One region of the Cupriavidus sp. LA-1 genome, then DNA from elsewhere that is predicted to be linked to it. Evidence: predicted binding sites of a transcription regulator. Region 1 holds the regulator's gene; the other holds the start of a gene.
The links. The regulator FliA, encoded in region 1, starts transcription of late flagellar genes. The targets are predictions, from matches to a motif close to CTAAAGTTTNNNNNNNNNNNGCCGNTA.

Region 1 (4,404 bases):
ACGCTGTGGCTCGCCGACCGCAACGGCATGCCGCTGGCCGCTACCGTGACGCCGACCGGCCGGGGGCACGGTGCCGGCCAGCCGCTGGGCGAAGCCGAGTCCGATGCCGCCAACCTGCGCGCCGCCATGAGCGCCGCGCGCAAGGTGGTCAACCTGCTTGACGCCGTGCCCGCCGCCGCCACGCTGGCGCGCTGGCAGCAGGCCGGCGAGCGCTGGGTAGCCGGCGCGCGCAAGACCGCGCGCGTGGTCGGCGCCGGCGCCGCCTGGAAGCTCGATGCACTGGCCGATACGCTGACCTTCCACGCCGTCGGCGAGGACACCGTGCGCGAGCGTGACGCCGTGCGCTGGCTGGCCAGTGTCGACGTGCGCGTGCCGGACAGCCCGGTGCGCGGCAAGGGCACGCCCGAAGGCGGCATCGACGCCTGCCTGGTGGTGGCCCGCCTGGCCGACCGCGCCACCGGTGAACTGCTCGATACCCGCTACCTGCTGTGCGATCCGGCGCTGGCGCAGGATGCCGCGCAGGTGGCGCGCTGGGCCTTGTGGACCGACGCGGCCGATGCGCGCCTGCGCACGTTGCGCCACGCCATCGACCACTTCGCCCAGGACGCCGAAAGCGGCCACGCCGCCGGCGCCGCCGTGGCCGCGCTGCAGCTCGGATTGTCGGTGCTGCGCCTGGAACACGCGCCGACCGCGGCCGCGCCCGCCTTCCTCGCGCGCCTGGCCGGCCGCACGGTGCGCGAGGGCGTGCCGGTGCCGGGCCCGGTGCTCAACGAGGGCATGGGCCGCGTGCTGGCGCTGCTCGACGTGCTGGAAAACTATCCGGGCCGCGGCGCTGCCGTGCCGGCTGCAGCGATGGAGGTGCTGCCGTGAGCGGCCTCGCCATGGACCAGGCCGAGAGCCTGCGCCGGATGCTGGCGCCGCGCACGACACGCCGTATCGCGGTGGTCGCCAGCGAATGCGGTGCCGGCGCCACTACCGTGGCCCTGGGTTTGTCGCACGCGCTGGCCATGCAGGGCGAGCGCGTGCTGCTGGTCGATGAAGACGCCGCCGCGGCGCGCGCCACGCGGCTGTCCGGCGCCAGGCCGGCCGGCACGCTGGCCGATGTCAACGCAGGCCGCCTGTCGCTGGAAGCTGCTGCCGGCACTGGCCCGGGCGGCGTGCTGTCGGTGCTGCCGGCAGGCCGGCCCGTGCCGGGAAACACCTTGCCGGCCGCAGGTGGCTTTCGCAGCGTGGTGGTGGATGCCGCCATCGATGCCGACGGCGTGCTGTCGCCGCTCGCGGGCGGTGCGCACAACGTGCTGGTGGTGATGCGGCCGGAGCTGGCGTCGATCACGGATGCCTACGCCTGCATCAAGCGCCTGCACCACCTGTATGCCTGGCGCCAGTTCCACCTGATCGTCAACATGGCGGCAAGCGAGGCCACGGTGCAGGCCATCCTGCGCAACCTGGCGCGTACCGCCAGCCAGTATCTCGGCGTCGAGGTGCTGTGCGCGGGCTGGCTGCCGTCCGACCCGCTGGTGGCGCGCGGCGTGCAGCTGGGCCGCTGCGTGGTCGAGGCGTTTCCGGCGGCGCCGGCCACCACGGCACTGCGCCGTACCGCCGGCGGCATCGGCGCCTGGCCGCTGCGTGCAGACGCCGCTGCGCCTGCCGCAACCCCCGCGATGGCCTGAGCCTGCCAGCCATGCCAACTTACCGAACTGCACCCTGAGCCAGCCGGCCGCCGCAAGGCGTGCCGGACCAGCAATCCAGCATTCACGAGAATTGCACCATGTACACGATCCAGGGAAAGCTCGAACAGGCCGACGTGGTCAAGGCGCACGCGCAACTGGTGCGCCGCATCGCGCTGCAACTGGCCGCCAGGCTGCCCGCCAGCGTACAGATCGACGACCTGATCCAGGCCGGCATGATCGGCCTGCTCGACGCCGCCAAACGCTATGAAGATACCCATGGCGCGCGCTTCGAGACCTACGCCAGCCAGCGCATCCGTGGCGCCATGCTCGACGAGGTGCGTGCCAACGACTGGCAGTCGCGCAGCCTGCGCCAGTTCACCCGCCGCATCGAACGCACGCAGCGCAACCTGGAGCAGAAGCTAGGGCGCACGCCGATCGATTCCGAGGTGGCCGAGGCCATGGAGATGCCGCTGGACGAATACCAGCTGCTGCTCAACGAGGTCTATGGCTGCCAGCTGCTGCACTACGAGGATTTCGAGCGCTCCGGCGAAGAGGACTTCCTGGACCGCCACCTCGGCGGCAGCGATGACGGTAACCCGCTGACCGTGCTGATGGAAAGCGGCATGCGCCAGGCGCTGGTCCGCGCCATCGAGCGGCTGCCCGAGCGCGAGAAGCTGGTGCTGTCGCTGTGCTACGACCAGGAGCTGAACCTGCGCGAGATCGGCGCGGTGCTCGAAGTGACCGAGTCGCGCGTGTGCCAGATCCGCGGCCAGGCGATTACCCGGCTGCGCAACCAGTTGCGCGGCTTGTTGTGATGCGCGGGGCGGACCGCGCCGCACGGGGCGCCTGCTGGATGTTGCTTGCCGTATCGGCCTGCGCCTGGGCGGCGTTCGACGCCGGCACACGCCATGCGTGGACCGGCTCGGTCAACGGTCCAGCCCTCTACGGCCGCGGCCAGCGCGCGGTGTCGCCGCCGATCCTGCCCACCGGCGTCCTGCCGCAGTCGGAAGGGGTGATTACCTCGGTGCGCTGGCGCTACAGCTTCGTCAGGACCCCACCGGTGGAGCTGCAAGCTTATCTCTGCAATGCCCAGCGCTGCGTGCTGCTGCCCGAGGCCGAAGGCAAGACCGACGCGTTCGTTGGGGATGACGCCACCAAGGGCTTTGTGTTCGCGTTCCGGGTGCCGGGGCAGGGTAGCCTGGTGCCGGTGCTGCAGGGGCGCAGCAATGAGGTGGTGGTGGGGTTCAGGTAGGAATGAATGTTCCGTTTTTTCGTCACTTCTGAATAAGTGACGAAAAAACGGAACATCAGCAGAGAGCTTCAACCCGCCGCCAGGCTCACCCCACCCACCCCGGCCGCCGCCTTCCCATCCTTCCCATACAACCCGGCATCGCCGCCGCTATGCTGGCGCAGCGCCTGGATAGCTTCGCGGGTGAAATCGAGGTGGGCGTTGACGACGGCGCCATTCAGGGCGTTGCCGTCGCGTGCGGTGCGGGCCGCGAAGATCAGCTGGCGCCAGGCGTCCGCCACGGCCGGGTCGACCTGGCGGCCAAGCAGCTGGCCCTCGGGGCCGGCGCGCAGGCCGAGCGCGCCCATCTGGGCTTCGCGGGCCTTGAGTTGGCGGGACAGGGCCTGGCCCAGTTCAACCTTGCGCGTCAGCAGTCCGCTCAGGGACTGGAAGTCGCCCCGCTTGAGGGCGTCGCGCTCTTCGGCGAGGAGTTGGCCGAAGGCCTGGATGCCTTCGGTTTCGCGCTGCAGGGACTGGATCAGGCTCTGGCTCATGATGGCTATTTGGGGTCGGCCTGGCCAAGCTCGCGCAGGGTGGCGATCAGGCCGTCGGCAATCTTGCCCGGGTCGATCCTGATCTTGCCTTCGGCGATGGCCTGGCGGATCTCTTCGACCTTGGCGGTATCGATATCGTCGTCAGTGGGCTGGGACAGGCGGGCGCTGATGTCGCGCACCTGGGCGGCCAGCGGGCTGACGCTCAGGCCGGCGGACGGCGCCGCGGCGCTGGCCGGCGCGGCCTGGGGCCGTGCCGCGGCATCGCCCCCGGGGGCGTCGGCGGGCCGGGACGAGGTGGAGTGGTTGATCTTCACGGGGCGTTCCTTGCTGGTTTCCTATGGCATTACGGACGCGCCGGCGAATTCTTTAGGGCCCCTGGCCCGGATTCGCCACGCGGCGGCGTTGGCGGCATTTTCGCATGCCGGTTGCCCCGGATTTCCAGTCTTGTTGGCCACGATTACAGCACTTGGCGCAGGACTATTGCAGCACGACGGTGTCGCCGCTGCGCACCAGTCCGTTGACCACCTGGCCGCTGCGCAGGCGCACCTGCACGGTATTGCCGGTGGCGGCGTCGGCCAGCACCTTGCCTTCGCTGGTGATCTGGAAGGCCTCGCCTTCCACGGCCACGGTGACGGTCTGGCCCTGGCGCACGGCGATGGCCTTGCGCAGCAGGTCGCTGCGCAGCGGCGAGCCTGCGGCGATGCGGTTGGCGGCGACCGCGCCGGCAAGCTGGGCCGGGTCGGTGATCACCGCGCGCGGCAGCGTGCCCAGGTCGCCCTGGCGGACTTCGATATCGGCCTGGCTGACCGGCTCGCCTGGGCCCAGTGCGCGCGCGGCCACGTAATAGTCGGTCAGCACCGCTACGCGCGCCTGCATGTAGCGCACCCACGGCCGCTCGCCGCCGCAGCGCACGCCGACCGAAACGCGCCCCCATGGCGAAGCGCCGGCGGGC
Region 2 (4,404 bases), on a different replicon from region 1:
ATAGCAACCTCCGTTGGGTAGTGGTTGCACCTACAGTGTAGTTCGCCCGGCAGCCAGCGCAGAATGCAGAAAGGCCAGCCTCGATGGCTGGCCTTTCCGGTGATTCAAGTGCCACGTGTGTCGGTTCGGTGTAACGCTTCCACAGAGTGCTGATCCGCTTCTGCATTCATTGCCCGACGCTAGCTCTCTCGCCCATCCTGCGGCACCCCAGGACATAGCTGCAGCATAGTACAAAACGCAGCGGATACCAGCGCGGTTCAGCTAACGGCAATGCGGTCGTCGACCAGCCGGATCAGGCCGCCAGGCTTGTCTTCCATCACTTTGAGCACGCGGCTGCCCACCTGCAGCGTGACCCCGCCATGGATGCGGCGCGCGGCGTCGATGACCGCATCGGCGGCCGGCTGCATCTGCTGCCCCAGTTCGGTCAGACGCGCCTCCAGTTCGAACAGGTCCCGCGACAGCTTGAACAGGGTCGCGCGCGCCTTTTCGCGCAGGTCGCCCACGGCCCGCTCGGGATGCCTGGCAAAGAAGTCCACCAGCTGCCTGACCTTGTTCTGCTCTTCCAGGATGCGGCGGCGCTCGGCTTCCAGCGCGGCGCGCTGCGCGTCGGCGTAGGGATTCAGGCCGACCTGGATGATGGTGGCGGTACCCGCGGGGGCGCCCAGCACCGCGGCACGCACGGCCAGCGTGGCGCGGCTGCGGCCGCCGCTGATGCTGCCCTGCACGCCCTTGCCGCCCACCACGATGTGTTCGCCGGCAGCGACGTCGCTCTGCCGGATGCCGCTCTCGACATTGACTCCGGTGCCGGCTTCGACCACCGCATTCTCGATAAAGCGCGCCTTCACCGCGCCCTTGCAGCGCACGCTGGCGCGGCTGATGCCGCCTTCGGCGCGGCCGGTCTCGGCCTTGCCGATGATGCCGCCCTTGACGATGACATCGCCGCCGGCCTCGACGCTGGCGGCTTCGATGGTGCCCTCGACCACCACGTCGCCGGTGACGTTGACCGACATGCCGGTGCGGATGTCGCCCGAGACGCGCAGCGTGCCGTCGAACGCCACGTTGCCCGAGTGCAGGTCGACCGATTCCACCTGCACCACCGGGCTGACCGAAATGCCGTACACGCCCGCCACCGGCGATCCCGCGATCACCGCGAGCAACAGGTTGGGATCGTCGGCATCGGCGGCAGCGCCGGTCAGGCCCTCGGCGAAAGGCGGGTCTTCGACCGGGTCGGCGGCGACGGGCTTGCCGAACACGTCCACGCCGTCATTGCCATGCACGGCCGGGACGCGGCGCATCAGCGGCGTGCCGGGGCTGACCAGCAACAAGTTGCCCAGGTCGCGCAGGTCGACCTTGCCGGCCTCGTCTTCGGCCTGCGCCGGCTTGCGTGCCTCCAGCAGGCTGATGAAGCGCGCCGGCTTCCCCTGTCGCGGCGCGACGCCGGCGGCAATCGTGCGCAGTTCGCAGCTGCCATCCGCCAGCGCGGCATCGAGTGCCAGGGCCTGGACCGGTGCCACCACGCCGCGCTCCGCCACGGCGCGGCGGATATCCTCAGCGCAGACCGGGCGGCCGCCTTCGGCAGGCATCAGCGTCAGCCGCACCGCCAGGCCATCGCCGGTAATGTCGAGTTCGAAGGCGCCGTCGATGAGCGTGCCGATCGTGGCATCGATCTCATGCTCGGCGCGCTGGCATTGCGCCAGGAACTGCGCCACGGCACGCGCATCGAGCCGGGCACCGGTCCAGCCCAGGCGGTCCAGGTATTGCCGCAGGCTGGCCTGGTCCGGCGGCAGCCTGCCTGGCTGCGGCGTGTAGCGCGCATGCACCTGCTCGCCTGGCTCGGCCAGTTCCAGGCGCAACCCGGATTCCTGCGTCATGCGTCCCCTGAATCGTCTTGCGGCGGCACGGCCGGTGCCGGCGCTCCGCTTGTTATCGATCCATTACCAACGGCAGGAGTGCTGAGAACTTTAGCGCACAGCACCTCGCGCCGGCGGGGCTGCCGTCGCCTTCGCGGACCAGCCCCGGGGACGATCCCGATGACCGGGCTACTTGACCGAGACCACCTCGATAGTGCCGGCCTGGCCGTTCTGCACCACCTCCTGCTTCATGACCAGGCCCATGTCGGGGCAGTACCAGTCCGTGACGCTGGCGGTCGCCGGCGGCACCGACACGGTGTGGCCCGCCACCGTGACCGGCGCCATGGTGGTGCTGCGCTCGTAGCGGACCGGCCAGCAGGATTTCTGGCCGAGGCGGGTCGGGATGGTCGCGCGCTTGCCCACGACCTTGCCGCCGATGGTGACCTTGGCGGACGGGATTTTGGCCTGGCCGGCGCTCTGGCCGGCCGCGGTCATCTGCAGGTCCATGCGCACCGTCTGCGACTCGCCCGGCAGCCGTTGCCCTTCCGCTTCCACGACGCCGCCGTAGGCAAGGGTGCCGACCGCGCTGCTGTCGAGCATGCCCGAGGCCGTGCCGGCGGCGCTCTTGCCCTCGACCTTGCCCGGCGCGCCGCCGCGCGAGATGGTCAGGCGGTCTTCGATCACCGCCATGGTGTAGTCCAGCCGCGTCTCGTTGGCCGATCCGGCCGCGGCCACGTTCGACACGACGCTGATATTGGCATTGCACTGGCCCTTGCCCGACTTGCGCACGCCCGACACGGACATGGTAGCCGAGCCCGGCGCACCGCCCTGCATGGTCATGCGGATCTCGCCGCCCTCATGCATCCATGGCGCATCGCAGACGCCGGCCGAAGCCGCCGCCGGCAACAGCAGGGCAGCCAGGGCCATGCTTGCGCCAAGCGCCGCACGGCGGTTCAGGGATTGGCGCGCGGTGGCGCGGGCGGAATTCTTCGGCATCTTTCGTCTCTCGATTGGTCAGTTCAACAAAACACCGGCAAGCAGGCGTTCCGAGGTCAGTCCTTGCACTGCGGCATGTCGCGGAAGCTGTCGCGCACCGTTGCACAGGAGTGCGCCAGGCCATCCTTGTCGGAGACGCCGGCCCACCGCGTGCGGATGGATGCCAGCTCGCCGGGCAGCCCGTCGCGCAGGGTCTGGGCGGCCGCGGCCTGCCCCGACTTCTCGAGCCTGGCCGCCATGTTCTCGGTGCAGGCGCGCTGCGCGGCCTCGGCTTCCTGGCAGGCTTTCGGCAAGGCATCGCCGGCGCCGGCGGAACGCGCCTCTTCCTTGCCGCAGCTGGCAACCGCCAGCGCCAGCATGACCGGCAGGCAGGCACGCGGGATCCAGTACAACTTCATGACTTCTCCTTTTTCTTCGCCGCTGAGGCGGGGGGATTCCGGAACGAGACAATGACCAGGCCGCTTCGCTGCGCCGGTGACGCCGGCTGGCGCAAGGGCGCCGCGGCGCTGTCGCCCAGGCCGCCGCGCAAGCGCGCATAGCGGCCCAGCACTTGCGGCACGTAGGCCTGGGTCTCGGCGAATGGCGGAATGCGCGAACCGTGCCGCAGCACCGCGCCTTCGCCCGCGTTATAGGCGGCCAGGGCCAGGCTCGTGTCGCCGTTGAAGCGCGACAGCAGGCCGCCCAGGTAGGACGCACCGGCCTGCAGGTTCTGGGCCGGATCATAGGCATCGGTCACGCCCAGCATCCGTGCCGTGGCCGGCATCAGCTGGGTCAGGCCGATGGCGCCCTTGACGGAGGTGGCTTGCGGGTTCCAGCCGGACTCCACCTCCACCATGGCCATCAGCAGATGCGGATCCACTGCCGCGGCGCGCGCCGCGCGATGCGCCAGCGCAACCAGGTCAGAGGGCGGGGATTTGGCGGAGGCGGGGACGGCCTGCGTCAGGGCTTGCCCTGGCAACCCGATAAACGCGTGCGACGCCCGTGCTTGCGCCGCAGCGGGTGCCACAGCAAGCTCCGGTGGTGCCGGCCCGGCGTTGCGTGACGTGAGGAAGATCACGCCGCTGCCGCGCTCGGCATGCGTGACGATCTCGGCGCCGGCCGGAACGGTGCCCGCCAGCAGCATTGCCGCCACGACACCGCGCGCCGGCGCGGCCGCAAGCCCAGGCATCACTGTTTTGCCAGCTCCACGCGGCGGTTCTGCGCGCGGCCGAACGGCGTGTCGTTGGGCATCAGCGGATGGGTGGCGCCATAACCCCTGGCATCGAGCCGGTAGGCGGGCACGCCAGCGGCTTCCAGGTAGCGCCTGACGGCGGCGGCACGGCGATCCGACAACGGCTGGTTGCGCGCCTCGCCGCCAGTGCTGTCGGTATGCCCCTCCACGCGCAGGCGCCAGTCCGGATGCGCCAGCACCGCCCTGGCCGCACGGTCCAGCACCGGCCGGGCCGCCGCGCTCAGCACGTCGGAATCGGTTTCGAAGTTGACGCCGTAGAGCTGCACGCGGCCTGCGCCTTCAAGCGCCTGGCCGATGGGATCGGGGGCGGCCTCGGCCTGCGGGAAG

Region 2: a site for FliA is predicted at 1,939-1,965, ahead of ACZ5MJ_RS13515 (DUF342 domain-containing protein). Genes of this name have one in related genera too.

The regions. Positions count from the first base shown of each region.
Region 1 covers NZ_AP031388.1:1,216,109-1,220,512, reverse strand. The annotation lists gene flhF (flagellar biosynthesis protein FlhF) at 1-870, shown strand, start outside; gene ACZ5MJ_RS24780 (MinD/ParA family ATP-binding protein) at 882-1,670, shown strand; gene ACZ5MJ_RS24775 (RNA polymerase sigma factor FliA) at 1,769-2,485, shown strand; gene ACZ5MJ_RS24770 (flagellar protein FlhE) at 2,485-2,922, shown strand; gene ACZ5MJ_RS24765 (flagellar protein FlgN) at 2,991-3,452, opposite strand; gene flgM (flagellar biosynthesis anti-sigma factor FlgM) at 3,458-3,766, opposite strand; gene flgA (flagellar basal body P-ring formation chaperone FlgA) at 3,930-4,404, opposite strand, start outside.
Region 2 covers NZ_AP031387.1:2,896,488-2,900,891, forward strand. The annotation lists gene ACZ5MJ_RS13510 (hypothetical protein) at 1-2, opposite strand, end outside; gene ACZ5MJ_RS13515 (DUF342 domain-containing protein) at 258-1,871, opposite strand; gene ACZ5MJ_RS13520 (hypothetical protein) at 2,040-2,846, opposite strand; gene ACZ5MJ_RS13525 (hypothetical protein) at 2,903-3,244, opposite strand; gene ACZ5MJ_RS13530 (lytic transglycosylase domain-containing protein) at 3,241-4,014, opposite strand; gene ACZ5MJ_RS13535 (OmpA family protein) at 4,014-4,404, opposite strand, start outside.